Regions from separate parts of the Neorhizobium sp. LjRoot104 genome, predicted to be linked through region 2. Evidence: predicted binding sites of a transcription regulator. Region 2 holds the regulator's gene; each other region holds the start of a gene.
What was found. The regulator LexA, encoded in region 2, represses DNA repair genes until DNA is damaged. The targets are predictions, from matches to a motif close to TGTTCNNNNTGTGTTCNG.
Positions count from the first base shown of each region.

Region 1 (4,635 bases), 2.5 Mb from region 2:
CTCGAAAGTGCTGATCGCGGCATCGCTCTTCAGCGTCGAGGCAATGTCGTCGAGGCCTTCGAGCATGATGTGGCGGCGGCCGGGATCGATGTCGAAATGGATCGAGCCGCCATCCGGGCCGGTGATTTCCTGGGCTTCCAGGTCGATGGAGAGGATGGCGTTGGAGCCGCGCTCGGCGTCGTCCATCAGCTTTTCGAGGTCTTCCGGGGAAACGACGATCGGCAGGATGCCGTTCTTGAAACAGTTATTATAGAAGATGTCGGCGAAGCTCGTGGAGATGACGCAGCGGATGCCGAAGTCGAGAAGCGCCCACGGCGCGTGTTCGCGCGAGGAACCGCAGCCGAAATTGTCGCCCGCAACCAGGATCTTGGCGTTGCGATAGGCCGGCTTGTTCAGCACGAAATCGGGATTTTCCGAACCGTCGTCCTTGTAGCGGGCTTCCGAGAAGAGGCCCTTGCCAAGACCGGTACGCTTGATGGTCTTGAGATAATCCTTCGGAATGATCATGTCCGTGTCAATATTGATGACCGGCAGCGGCGCTGCAACGCCGGTGAGTTTGGTGAACTTTTCCATGATCTGCCTCCAAGTGGACTTATCTGCGGAAGCTGCCATAAAGCAAATCGACGCGGATTTGAAGGCCTGTTTGGCGTGAACCGGTACGCCAACACGCCGGAAACCGGCGTATTCGTCTCAGTCAGCGCTTGGAACGCTCAAAGATCAATGATCGTGCCGCGGCCGTCATTCCAGACGCGCATTTCCCGCTTGTTCGCCTTGGCCCGCACCGGAACCGGCTTCAGCCGCGCCGAAAGCGCCCGCCCGATCGACAGAACTGCAAGAATGCCGGCAAAGGCGACGGTCAGCGAAGCCGTCAGAAGCGCTGCCATGGCGAGCACGGCAATGGCCGATACGATGACGAAGAATACGCGGATGTTTTGCATGGTATATACCTTTCTCATCGAGGAATGTGGGGCCTTTCGCCCTGTCTTGCAAGGGCTTTGCGCGGTGCGGTATTGCCGCAGACCAAAAAGATTGGCACAAAGCGGCGATGACCGCCTTGACCGATATCAAACTTGCCTCCGTTCACCTCCGCCGCTCGATCCTGAGCGTGCCGGCCGGCAATACGAGGGCATTGGAAAAGGTACACAGCCTCGATTGCGACGGGGTGATCTTCGATCTGGAAGATTCCGTCGCGCCGGAAAAGAAGGCCGAGGCCCGCGACAACCTGCGCCGGCTGTTTAAGGAAAACCCGCTGCAGGACAGGGAAACGATCATCCGTATCAACCCGCTCGAAACCGAGTTCGGCAAGGCGGACATGGATCTGGTGACCGAGGTCTCTCCCGGCGTGGTGCTGATCCCGAAGGTCGAGCACATGTCGCAGGTCCAGGCGGTGGCGGATATCCTTTCCGAGGCCGGGGTCCCGGACAGCCTCGCCATCTGGGCGATGATCGAAACGCCGAAGGGCGTCCTGAATGCGCCGGGGATTGCTCCTGTCGACGAGCGGCTCCAGTGTTTCGTGGTCGGTCTCAACGACCTGCGCAAGGAGACAGGCGTGCTGCCGTTGCCCGGCCGGGCCTATCTGGTGCCCTGGCTGATGCAGGTCGTGCTCGCCGGCCGCGCCCATGGCGTCGATGTGATCGACAGCGTCTTCAACGACTTCAAGGATGCGGAAGCCTTCGAGGCGGAATGTGCGCAGGGCCGCGCCATGGGCTTTTCCGGCAAGATGCTGATCCATCCGGCCCAGATCGAGCCTGCCAACCGGCATTTCGGGCCGGACCCCCTAGCCGTGGAAGAGGCGGAAGCGGTGATCGCCGCCTTCGCGCAACCGCAGGCGCAACATCTCAACGTCATCAACCTGAACGGCAAGATGGTCGAACGGCTGCACCTGGTGGAGGCCGAAAAACTTGCCGCCACGGCCCGGATCATCGCCGAACGAAAGAAAACGCCATGAAATTGTATCGCTTCCTCAGCGGTCCCGACGATTCCTCCTTTTGCCACAAGGTGACGGCGGCGCTGAACAAGGGCTGGGAACTGTCCGGCTCGCCGACCTATGCCTTCAACGCCACGACCGGCGAGATGCAGTGCGGCCAGGCGGTGACGAAGACCGTTCATGGAAAAGAATACGATCCCGAGATGAAACTCGGCGAGCAATAAGCTCCCGCCAGAAGATCAGCGCTGGGCCGCTTCCTCGGCGCTCGCCTCGATACGTTCCATGTCGTCGTCGCTGAGGCCGAAATGGTGGCCGATCTCGTGGATCAGCACATGGGTGATGATATCGCCCAGGGTTTCCTCGTTTTCCGCCCAGTAATCGAGGATCGGCCGGCGATAAAGCCGGATACGGTTCGGCAGTTCGCCCGTTTCCATGTTGAACCGTTCGGAAATGCCGCGCCCTTCGAACAGGCCGAGCAGGTCGAAGGGCGTCTCGAGCGCCATGTCCTCGAAAACGTCGTCGTCCGGGAAATCCTCGATCTCGATCGTCAGGTTGACGGTGAGAGCCCGGAATTCCTCCGGCAAATGACCATAGGCCTCGATCGCCAGCGACTCGAACGTGCTGATCGTCGGCGCGTGGCGATCCTGCCAATCGTCGGTCTGGTCGATGCGGGCCATAGGCTCTCCTTCTGATCAGGCCCATATAGTACCTCCCACGATATTTTTCGAGTGAAGAATCATCGGCCTAGGATCCGAGGAAAAGATTCCCAGGATTTGGCTGTTGACTCTTTCGGACAGCTCTGGAATCCATAAGAACATAAAGAGAACATGTATGGATGGAGCTGACGCCATGGCCGAGCACGCCACGGCGCAGGAGGCGCTTTTTGCCCTGCGCGAACAGATCGCCAGACTGGAAGGAAAACCTCTGCCGGCGCTTGCCGCGGCGGAACAGGGAGACTTGGCGGCCGATCCGGAAGGCCGGAAAACCAAGGCCAACCAGCCCCGCCTGCCATTCGGCATCATGCAGATGGACACCGCATTGGAAGGCGGTTTGCTGCTCGACGGCATCACGGAAATCCGCTCGCTGCTGATGGGGGATGCCGGGGCTGCAAGCGGCTTTGCTCTCTCGCTGGCGTCTCATCTGAAAGCGAGGCAACCGAGCGAGGCGCCGGTTCTGTGGATCGGTGATGTCGTTTCCGCACAGGAAGCCGGTATTCCCTATTCCGTCGGCCTCAAGCAGTTCGGATTGAGCCCGCGGGATATTCTCTATGCCTCGCCACGCAAGCTGGATGATGCCCTGTGGCTCGCGGAGACAGCAGTGGCGAGCGGGGCGCTTGTCGCCATCATTCTCGAAATCCGGGGGAACCCCAGGCATTTCGGTCTCACCGAAAGCCGCAGGCTGGGTCTCAGGGCAAAGGCGGCGGGGCGGCCCCTCTTTGTATTGCGGCATGCGGGAGAGGAGGAAGCGAGCAGCGCCTCCTTCCGCTTCCTTGTCGAACCGGCGCCGGCGGCTCACCGGCATCTTCCGGATGGATCCGTGCTTGGCGGCAGTATCGGTCATCCCGTTTTCAGACTGACCCTGGAGAAGAGCCGCAGCCCGGCTCCGCTGTCCTTATTTCTGGAGTGGAACCCCCATGACCGTCAATTTTCCCTTCCCCGAGACGCAGGAGAGGCTTTCTCTTTCCGCAAACCGCCAGCGCATCCTGGCGCTCGTCTTCCCGCACCTGCCGACCGACAGGATCGCGCGCCGGCTCTGGGGGATGTCGTGGCGCTTGAAAGAGCGTCCTGAGCACCCGCCGATCCTCTGTGCGGGGCGGCGCGAAAACGCGATGCGGCTCACGGCGCTGGACGAGGTTTCCGAGCGGCTCGGCCTTAAACGCGGACAGGGTCTGGCGGAAGCACGCGCGATGTTCCCGAAGATCGACGTGGTGGATGAGGACGAGGCGGCCGACCGCGCTCTGCTCGAAGCGATTGCGGACTGGTGCGACCGTTATACCCCGCTGGTGGCGCTGGACGGACGCGATGGTCTCTTTTTGGATATTACCGGCTGCGCACATCTCTTCGGCGGCGAACACGTCTTGCTCAAGGAGGTGCTCGGCCAGCTTCTCCATATGGGCTTCGATGTCAGGGGAGCGATTTCTTCCTCACCCGGCCTTTCCTGGGCCGCCTGTCGCTTCGGCCGGGGCGGGGTGATTGCCGAGGGGCCGATGGGAGAGGTTCTGGCGCCGCTGCCGGTCAATGCCCTGAGGATCGACGGCGCAACGATCGCCTCGCTCTACAAGCTCGGGCTGAAGCGGATCGGCGACCTGCTGCCGCTGCCGCGTGCACCGCTCGCCCGCCGCTTCGGAAAACAGCTTCTGCTTCGCCTGGATCAGGCCTTGGGTGTGAACGAGGAGGCCATTTCGCCTCGCCGGCCGGTGGCGGCACTTTCCGCCGAGCGAAAACTTGCCGAGCCGATCCAGGCGGAAGACCATATCCTTCAATTGACCGGCCAGATCGCCAGTTCCCTGAAACCGGGGCTGGAGGCGCGCGGCGTGGGCGGCCGGGTTTTCGAACTCGTGCTGTTCCGGATCGACGGCCGGGTTTTCCGCATCGCCGCCGGCGCATCACGACCGCTTCGCGATCCGTGCCGTATCTCCGCACTGTTTGCCGAGCGTCTGACCGCGATTTATGACGATATTGATGCCGGATACGGTTTCGAACTCTTGC
Region 1 is NZ_CAXURS020000001.1:3,957,580-3,962,214, reverse strand. It holds gene leuD (3-isopropylmalate dehydratase small subunit) at 1-573, opposite strand, end outside; gene ACSQ8R_RS19435 (hypothetical protein) at 711-938, opposite strand; gene ACSQ8R_RS19430 (HpcH/HpaI aldolase/citrate lyase family protein) at 1,046-1,948, shown strand; gene ACSQ8R_RS19425 (DUF1737 domain-containing protein) at 1,945-2,151, shown strand; gene ACSQ8R_RS19420 (metallopeptidase family protein) at 2,167-2,604, opposite strand; gene ACSQ8R_RS19415 (ImuA family protein) at 2,777-3,715, shown strand; gene ACSQ8R_RS19410 (Y-family DNA polymerase) at 3,756-4,635, shown strand, end outside.
Region 1: ACSQ8R_RS19415 (ImuA family protein) is a predicted target of LexA. The motif match lies at 2,738-2,755, and genes of this name have one in related genera.

Region 2 (4,635 bases):
CCGTGTGAATGTCGGTCAAGACCGGAAAGCCGAATTCCTTCTTAAGGTCGGCGAAGATTTCCATGGCGGTTTCGAGCCCGATGCCGCGCTTGCCTGAAATCGACGTGCGGTTGGCCTTGTCGTAGGAGGACTTGTAGACGAGGCCGATGCCGAGCTTGCCGCAGAGTTCCTTCAGCTCGCCCGCCATCATGAAGGCGTGGTCGCGGCTCTCCATCTGGCAGGGGCCGGCGATCAGCGACAGTTTTGCGTCCTGCGCGAAAACCACCTTGCCGTCTCCTTCGCCTACGGAGACGCTGGAATTTGCGGTAACGTCCATGAACCTATTCCTCGAAGCCGAACAAAACACCCTGGCCGGGCGCCGCCGAGACGAGAACACGGCCCTCCCGGCGGACGAATGCGACGTCATTAGCAGCAAGGGTGATCTCTGTCACGGCAAGATCCGTCGTCTTGAAGATGATCACCCGGCCGCGCAGCCCCTCGCCACCCGGCATCGACGGCAGGGCGAATTCCGCTTCGAGCTGCTGATCCTGCAGGATGCGGATGCGGGCATTGGCCGCGGCAAGTTCGATCGACGCCGCCTCCGGCTTGGCCTTGGTCAGCAGCACCTGCTCCGCCAGGGGGGCGAAATCGGAGGGTGCCGATGCCGACAGGATGACCTCGCTCAGCCCCGTGACGGCGTTGGAATGGCGCTCCAGTTCGTCGCGATCGGCCGGCAGGGGATTGATCCGCTGGCACGAAAACATCAGGAAATCCGGCGCGCGGTCATCACCCGCAAAAGCCAGCCGGAAGCTCGCCTGCGTTTCGGAACCGTCGGCCAGGGTCATGCCGCGGGAAAATTCAAGCACGTCGCCTGCCGAGATGCCACGCATCTTGAAACGCGCGTGATCGGCCATCGCGTCACCCGTGGCGATGACGAGCGCGGAGAGCCCCTGCCTGTCGCGCCCCTTGCGGAAGGCCAGATCGCGGGCGGTAAAAACGTTACCGCGTTTGGCGGCAGCGCTTGCATGGCGGCGATTGGCAAGCGCCAGCGGCTCCAGATAGCTGCCATCCGAGAAGAACACGCAAGCATTGGCTGTGCCGAAAGGATGAAAAGCGTCGGGCGCAACTGTAAAACCAAGCTTCGTGAGCCGAGAACGCGCAGCGGCAAGTCCCGCCACCGGCAGCACGAGATGATCGATTGGTCTTGCGTTCACGCGAGGGCCCCCGGAATTGGAATCGCAAAGCTACTTTGGCAGCGGGCTCGCGCCGCGCAAGTGGTGTGACACGAGATATCTGGCACGCATCTATGAAGAAAAATCGTCATACTTCACATAATTTTAGGGGCTTGCGGAACACATATGGAACATATAGTGTCCGTTCTGGATTTGTTTCCGACTCTGAGGGTGCCAAAAGATGCTCACGCGCAAACAACAGGAATTGCTTCTGTTCATTCACGAACGCATGAAGGAATCCGGCGTCCCGCCGTCATTCGACGAAATGAAGGACGCTCTCGACCTCGCGTCCAAGTCCGGCATCCACCGGCTGATCACGGCCCTCGAGGAACGCGGCTTCATCCGCCGCCTACCGAACCGGGCCCGCGCGCTCGAAGTCATCAAGCTGCCGGAAGCCTATTCGCCCAGCATCCAGCCCCGCCGCGGCTTCTCGCCGAGCGTCATCGAGGGCAGCCTCGGCAAGCCGCAGCCCGTCGCGGCACCTCAGAAGCCGGCCGCCAACGACGACGTATCGAACGCCACCACCGTTCCGGTCATGGGCCGCATCGCTGCCGGCGTGCCGATCTCGGCGATCCAGAACAATACGCATGACATCGCCGTGCCGGCCGAAATGCTCGGTTCCGGCGAACATTACGCTCTCGAAGTCAAGGGCGATTCGATGATCGAGGCTGGCATTCTCGACGGAGATACCGTGATCATCCGCAACAGCAATACGGCCAATCCGGGCGATATCGTCGTGGCGCTGGTGGACGACGAGGAAGCGACGCTGAAGCGCTTCCGTCGCCGCGGCGCTTCGATCGCGCTCGAAGCCGCCAACCCCGCCTACGAAACCCGGATTTTCGGGCCGGACCGGGTGAAGATCCAGGGCAAGCTCGTCGGCCTCATCCGCCGGTATCATTGATCAGCTGCCGGAGCGGTTCCGGCAATGACCTATCGAACCCCTGGCTTCGCCAATCATAGTGGCGGTGCCGGCTCCAGGGGCGGTCCTCGCCCTCCATGGCGGCACGGACCTTCCAGCGCCGTATATCGGCCGCCTCGTTGAGGGAAATCTCCAGGGCACCCGCCTTGCGAAGCGTGGCGCCATTGATCATCAGCGCGCCGGACCGGCATTGGTCGAAGCGGGCACGCGGAGCTATGACAAGAGTGGCGGCGTCGCAGGCGGCACCGGCATAACGGCCGTCCTCGATAGCGACAACAATTCCCTTGCCCGTGCGTGCCGCGCACCAGGCTTTCTGTTGACAGGTGAAGCGGCCGGCAGGCGCTCGTTTCATTTGCGACCTTGCCGTTTCGAGTTCCGGTGGGGTCAGTTCGCGCCGCTCGTTTGTTTTCTCGCCGGGAGGCTTGTCGCCGAGCGGTTTGTCGTCGGGCGGCTTGTCCCTGGATGGCGACATTTCAGGCTTGACGGGATCGCCGAGCAAAAGAGCCCTCTTCCATTGGTCGTAGATGAAGTCGGGCGGGCGGGCGCGATTGATGGCGACCCTCTCCCCGTCTAAAAGGGCGACCGTGGTCCCGTCTTCCGAGATCAGTATATCCGGCAGGGGCATCGACCGCTCATGCCAGGAAAGCACCAGGGCGGTCACCATCAGCGGCAGGCCGATCAGTCTCAGTCTCGTCCTTAACAGCGTCAGCAGCAGAAAACCTGCGGTCGAGACGGTCAGGAACCAGGGATGCTGGCGCCCTGTGCCGACATCGCCGCCCCAGGCGGCGATGTGCTTGGCGATGGCGATCACCCATTCCAGGCCGAGGCCCATGAGCTTCATGAAGGGAGCATCGAGGCCGAACGGCATCAGCAGCATGCCGGCCAGCCCGGCGGGCATGACCACGAAGGAGATGATCGGCATGGCGGCGAGGTTCGCGGCTAGGCCGTAGGCGGCGATACGGTGGAAATGCTCGACCGAGAACATTGCTGTCGAGATGCCGCCGATCAGCGATGTCACGAAGACGCCGGCCGCAAAATTCCAGGATGCCAGCACGGGCGTCACCACAGGGTGACGGAACGGCAAAGGTTCGGGATCGCGGCCTTCCGCCCTGTGTTTCCAGAGGGCGTAGCCGGCGACCAGGGCCGCGGTGGCGGCAAACGACATCTGGAAACTCGGGCCCAGGATTTCCGAGGGCGACATGGCGATGATGACCAGGGCCGACAGCGCGACATTGCGCAGGCTGATTGATGGCCGATCGAAGAGCACCGCGACCAGCATGATCGCCATCATGATATAGGCCCGCTCCGCCGAAACGCCGAAACCGGAGATCAGGTAGTAGGCCGTCGCCATCGTCAGGGCGCCGAGTGCGGCGATCTTCTTGACCGGATAGGCCTGGGCGAAGCCTGTGAAGACGGAAAGCACGGTGCGTACGCCGACAAAAAAGATGCCGGCGGCGAGCGCCATGTTCAACCCGGAAATGGCGACGATATGGGCGAGGCCCGACAGTCGCAGCGCCTCGGTGGTGTCTTCGGAAATCGCCCGGCGTTCGTCCGTGACGATCGCCGCGGCAAAGGCGCCGGGATCTCCGGGCACGGTCTCGCGGATACGGGTTGCGATTGCGCTGCGCAGATCGAAAAGTCGGGTTTCGACGTCCGCAATCCAGCCCCGGGGTGAAGGGGCGGCAGCCTGCGTCTTCGGCGCTCCATAGAAAAATCCAACCGCGCCGATGCCGTCGAAATAGGACGAGAAGGCAAAGTCGTTGAGGCCCGGCAGGGCGGGTCCCGACGGGGGTGAAATGCGGGCGCGGCCGCCGATTGTCTCGCCGGTTTTGGCCGGCTCGTGGCGGGACCTTGAAAGCAGAGATACACGCTGCGGTGGGCGCCTGACCTCCGGATTGGAGGTCCGCTCGATGCGGACGATATAACGCCAGCGGCCCTGGGCGTCGATCTCCCTGCGCTCGACCACGCCGGCAAGCTCGGTGGTCACCGGCGTATCGAGAATGACGGTGGACCGCCTCGAGGTCTCGAACTGCGCCAGCATCATGCCTCCGAGAAAGAGCACGAAAGCAAGGGGCAACAGGTGCGTGGCACCGGACCGGTAGCGTGAGGCGATCACAAATATCGCGCAGACGCAAAAGAGGAGAAAATACGGCCAGAAAGCCGGGGTCTGCGGCAGCGCGAACCAGCAGGCAGCCCCTGCCCCGATGATAACGGGTAGAAAAAGGAAACCATGGCCATAAACCGCCTCCTCCTCCAGCATGCCCGGGAGGCCGCGCCTCAGCCGGTCAAGCCGTCGGATTGCCGAGCGGCGAAAGGACCTGCCTGACGTATGGACCGGTGGGCTGCGCTCGATTGCGGGAAAAAGCTCGGCCAGATCCCGGACCTGAACCGAGTCGGATGCACCTCCGTTTATGCGGGGATCCAGGGGCCGGGATATCAGCTTCCCTGCCTCGGCACGCGTCGGAAATGCATTTTCCTCCGGCATGAAACGCTCTATTCGCCCCA
Region 2 is NZ_CAXURS020000001.1:1,425,620-1,430,254, reverse strand. It holds gene kdsA (3-deoxy-8-phosphooctulonate synthase) at 1-316, opposite strand, end outside; gene ACSQ8R_RS07335 (VOC family protein) at 321-1,193, opposite strand; gene lexA (transcriptional repressor LexA) at 1,393-2,112, shown strand; gene ACSQ8R_RS07325 (ComEC/Rec2 family competence protein) at 2,093-4,615, opposite strand.

Region 3 (4,635 bases), 1.4 Mb from region 2:
CCCGTCCGGCGGCGCAACCGGTCCGCAGGCGGAGCGATCCCTGGCATCGAGGGCCGCCCGCACATCCGCAGGCGTCATCTTGCCGTCGCCGGCCAGTTTCAGTGTTCCCGCGAAAGAGCGTATCTGATTGTGCAGGAAACTCTGGGCACTGGCGCGGATTTCGATCAGATCACCGGTACGGGTCACATCCAGCCGATCGAGCGTCCGCACCGGGCTCGTAGCCTGGCAATTTGCCGAGCGGAAGGTCGTGAAATCATGATGCCCGACCAGCGTCTGCGCCGCCGCATGCATGGCTTCATGGTCGAGCTCGCGGGTGACCCACCAGGCCCGCCTGGCTTCGAGCGCCAGCGGCGACGGCCGATTGAGGATGCGGTAGAGATAATGGCGCCGCAGTGCCGAAAAGCGGGCGTCGAAACCGTCATCGACCGCCCGGACATCGATGATCGACACCCTCTCGCCCGCCGTCATCAGATAGGCATTGACCGCATTGCGCAGCTTGTCCGGCTGCCAATTGCGGGAAAGATCCACATGGGTGACCTGGCCCATGGCATGCACGCCGGAATCGGTGCGCCCTGCGCCGCGGATGAGCACCGTCTCGCCGGTCAGCGACAGGACCGCATTCTGCAGCGCCGATTGGACGGAATGACCGTTTTTCTGCTGCTGCCAGCCGACATAGGGCGTGCCGTCATATTCGACGGTCATGCGGAATCGCGGCATCAGGAAAGCCTCGTGCCGGGGCCAAGCGGCGTACCGCGCAGGAATTCCGCCGCAGCCAAAGGTTTAGCCCCGGCCTTCTGCAGCTTGAGAAGCCGTATGGTTCCCTCACCGCAGGCAACAGTCAGCGCGTCATCCAGAACCGTTCCGGGCTCGCCCCTCCCCTCGCCGACTTCCGACAGAAGAACCTTCACACGCTCCGGCTTGCCGTTGATCTCCGCCTCGAACCATGCGCCCGGGAAAGGCGACAGACCACGGATATGGTTATGCAGATTGCGCGCGGGCTTCGAAAAATCGATACGGGTCTCGCCCTTGTCGATCTTGGCGGCATAGAGGACGCCTTCGGGCGGTTGCGGCGTCAACGGCAGGTCGCCGGCTTCGAGCTTCCCCATCGCCTCGACCATGGCACGGGCTCCGACCAGCATCAGCTTGTCGTGCAGCTCGCCGGCGGTCGTGTTCTCGCCGATTTCCACTTCGCTCGTCAGCGCGACGGGACCGGTATCGAGGCCCTTCTCCATCTGCATGATCATCATGCCGGTCTTCCTGTCACCCGCCATGATCGCCCGCTGGATCGGCGCTGCACCGCGCCACCGGGGCAGAAGCGAAGCGTGGCCGTTGTAGCAACCGAGCCTGGCACCCGTCAGGATCGCTTCCGGAAGCAGCAGGCCATAGGCGACGACGACGGCAACATCCGCGCCGAACGCGCGGAATTTCTCGCGTTCCTCGGAATCCTTGAAATTCACCGGCGTGAAGACGGGGATGCCGAGCAGTTCTGCGGCCTGATGCACCGGTGACTTGACGAGATCGAGCCCACGCCTGCCGCCCGGACGCGGCGGCTGGGTATAAACCGCGACGATCTCATGGCCCGCATGCTTGAGGTTCTGGAGCGTCGGCACGGAAAATTCCGGGGTTCCCATGAAAATGATGCGAAGAGACATGGACGTTCCGCGTCTCAAGAGACCGCGCCTTCTTAACTCGGATCGCCCGAGCGACGGTTCAGACCGCCTTGGACTTGGCAGCCTTGGTGAATTTCTTGATCACCATCTCGCGCTTCAGGCGGGAGATATGGTCGATGAAAAGCACGCCATTCAGGTGATCGATCTCATGCTGCAGGCAGGTGGCCAGCAGGCCATCGGCCTCCACCACATATTCCTTGCCGTCGCGGCCGAGATGCTTGACGCTGACGGTCGCGGGACGTTCCACCTCGGCATAATATTCCGGGATGGAAAGGCAGCCCTCTTCATAGACCGCAATTTCGTCGGAGGATCTGACGATCTCCGGGTTGATGAAGACCTGCGGCTGTTTTTCCTCGCCCTCACGAGCAATGTCCACGACAAGGAGGCGGCGCGGCACGCCGATCTGGATCGCGGCAAGGCCGATGCCCGGAGCATCATACATGGTCTCAAGCATGTCGTCCGCGAGCTTCAGAAGCTCGGCGTCAACACGCTCGATCGGCTTGGAAACCTGGCGCAGGATCGGGTCAGGCAGAATAATCAGAGGCTTGATCGTCATGGCTTCCCATAACCCATCTTTTTTTCCGAAGAAATAGAAATTACATCTCCAGGAAGCACAATGTTCACGTTTTGATCTTTTCAAGCGGCAAATTTCTGTTAGCTTCCGGTCATGAATAATCTTCTCGCAAGCCTTTACCGTTTTTTCGACGATCCGCGCGCTGCCGTCCTGGCGGTGATGTGTGGAGCGGCATTGCTGCTGTTATGGCTCTTTCTGGCGCGCCGGGCATCGCTTCAGCGACAGGAGGATGCGGCATTGCGAGCGATGGAGGGCGAGGCCCGGCTTGCCGAGCTTCTGCGGGCGCAGAGCGAGATGCAAGGCAGGCTTTCGGCGATGGCGGAGACGCTTTCGACGCGACAGTCGGAACTTAACCAGTCGGTCAGCCAGCGGCTCGACGGCATGACGCACCGGATCGGCGCGACGATCACCGAACAGACCAAATCGACGCACGAGAACCTGCGGCGGCTGCAGGAACGGCTGGCGGTGATCGACGCCGCGCAGAACAATATCCAGACCCTGGCAAAGGACGTCGTCGGCCTGCAGGCGATCCTGTCGAACAAGCAGACGCGTGGTGCCTTCGGCCAGGGCCGCATGGAAGCGATCATCGCCGACGGATTGCCGATGGGCGCCTATGGCTTTCAGACCGCCCTTTCGAACGGCACCCGACCCGACTGCACGATCAGAATGCCGAACGGCGCTCCGCCTTTGGTGATCGACGCCAAATTTCCGCTCGAAGCCTGGAACGCCTTTCGCGAGGCCGCGGCACCCGAGGCCAGAAGGGCGGCCGCCCAGGCCTTCAAGCGCGACCTCGAGGTCCACATCCGCGACGTCGCGGAAAAATACCTGATCCCGGGCGAAACGCAGGAAATGGCTTTCCTCTTCGTGCCGTCGGAATCGATCTTTGCCGAGATCCACGAACATTTCGAAAGCGCTGTGCAGAAGGCGCAACGGTCCCGCATCGTCATCGTCTCCCCCTCTCTGCTGATGCTGTCCATCCAGGTCATCCAGGCCGTCCTGAAGGACCAGCGGATGCGCGAGCAGGCGCATCTCATCCAGGGTGAGGTGGCGCTGTTGATCGAGGATCTCTCACGTCTCGACGAGCGCACCCGCAAGCTCCAGGCGCATTTCTTCGCGGCGCAGAAGGATGTCGAGCAAATCATGACCTCCACCGACAAACTTAACCGCCGCGGCGCCAAGATCGAGGCTCTCGAACTGGAAGCTCCCGCGGAGGCGGAAACTGCTCGCGGCCTGCCACAGGCAAAAGTGGCCGAAAGTCGTACCGGCCTTCTCAAACTGCGGGTGGTTGACGAGGAGTAACCCTCTCGGGCAGTGTCGCGCGACTTCAAATCAAGCGAGCAGGCCCGCCATGATCACCGTCCTCGGCTCCATCAACATGGATCTCATCGCCACGACCGAACGGCTGCCCCAGCCGGGCGAGACGGTTGCCGGATCGAGCTTTGCGACGGCCGCCGGCGGCAAGGGCGCCAACCAGGCACTCGCGGCGCGCCGTGCCGGAAGCATCGTACATATGACCGGAGCCGTCGGCGAAGATGGTTTTGCCGCGACGGCATTGGCGCTTCTTGATGACGCCAAGGTCGATCTTTCCGCAGTCGCACGCGTGGGCGAACCAACGGGCACCGCCCTGATCCTGGTCGGCGGTACCGGCGAGAACATGATCGCGGTCGTGGCTGGTGCCAACGCGACGGTAAGCACGGCGCAGGCCAAGGCGGCAGTCGACGCGATGAAGACCGGCGACGTCCTGATGCTTCAGCTCGAAATCCCGGCCGGGACAGTGGAAACGGCGCTCGATGCGGCGCGCGCCAAAGGCGTCCTGACGATGATCAACACCGCACCCCTGACCGGCGATGCGACCCGGCTTGCCCGGCTCGCGAATATTGTCGTCGCCAATGAGACGGAATTCGAGCTGCTGACGGGAGCGCCTATCCCGGACGCCGCGGCGCGCGAGGAGATGTTGAAGAAACTGCATGCGGAAACCGGCCAGACATTCGTCGTCACCCTCGGCGGCGACGGCGTGATCGCGATCCGCGATGGAGCGATTGTGACGGCGGAGGGATTGAAAATCGAACCGGTCGATACCGTGGGGGCCGGCGACACGTTTTGCGGTTATCTCGCCGCCAGCCTCGAACAGGGGCTCGATTTTGCGAAGGCGCTTCGCCGGGCTGCGGTGGCCGGTTCGCTCGCCTGCCTCACGCGCGGTGCCCAGCCGTCGATCCCGCCGGCCGAGGCCGTCGACGCCCGGGTCTGAACTGCTCCGATCAAACATCGTCCGCCATTTTGGCGGCGGTGCGAGGGCATGCGTTACAATTTTAGTTAAAGTTAAGATATCCCTTTTAGGGTCCCGACAGATATCTCTTCGGAGGCGGGATTCGATCAAGATCCGCCTCGCGA
Region 3 is NZ_CAXURS020000001.1:51,982-56,616, reverse strand. It holds gene truA (tRNA pseudouridine(38-40) synthase TruA) at 1-717, opposite strand, end outside; gene fmt (methionyl-tRNA formyltransferase) at 717-1,652, opposite strand; gene def (peptide deformylase) at 1,711-2,226, opposite strand; gene ACSQ8R_RS00270 (DNA recombination protein RmuC) at 2,338-3,543, shown strand; gene ACSQ8R_RS00265 (ribokinase) at 3,593-4,492, shown strand.
Region 3: ACSQ8R_RS00270 (DNA recombination protein RmuC) is a predicted target of LexA. The motif match lies at 2,288-2,305, and genes of this name have one in related genera.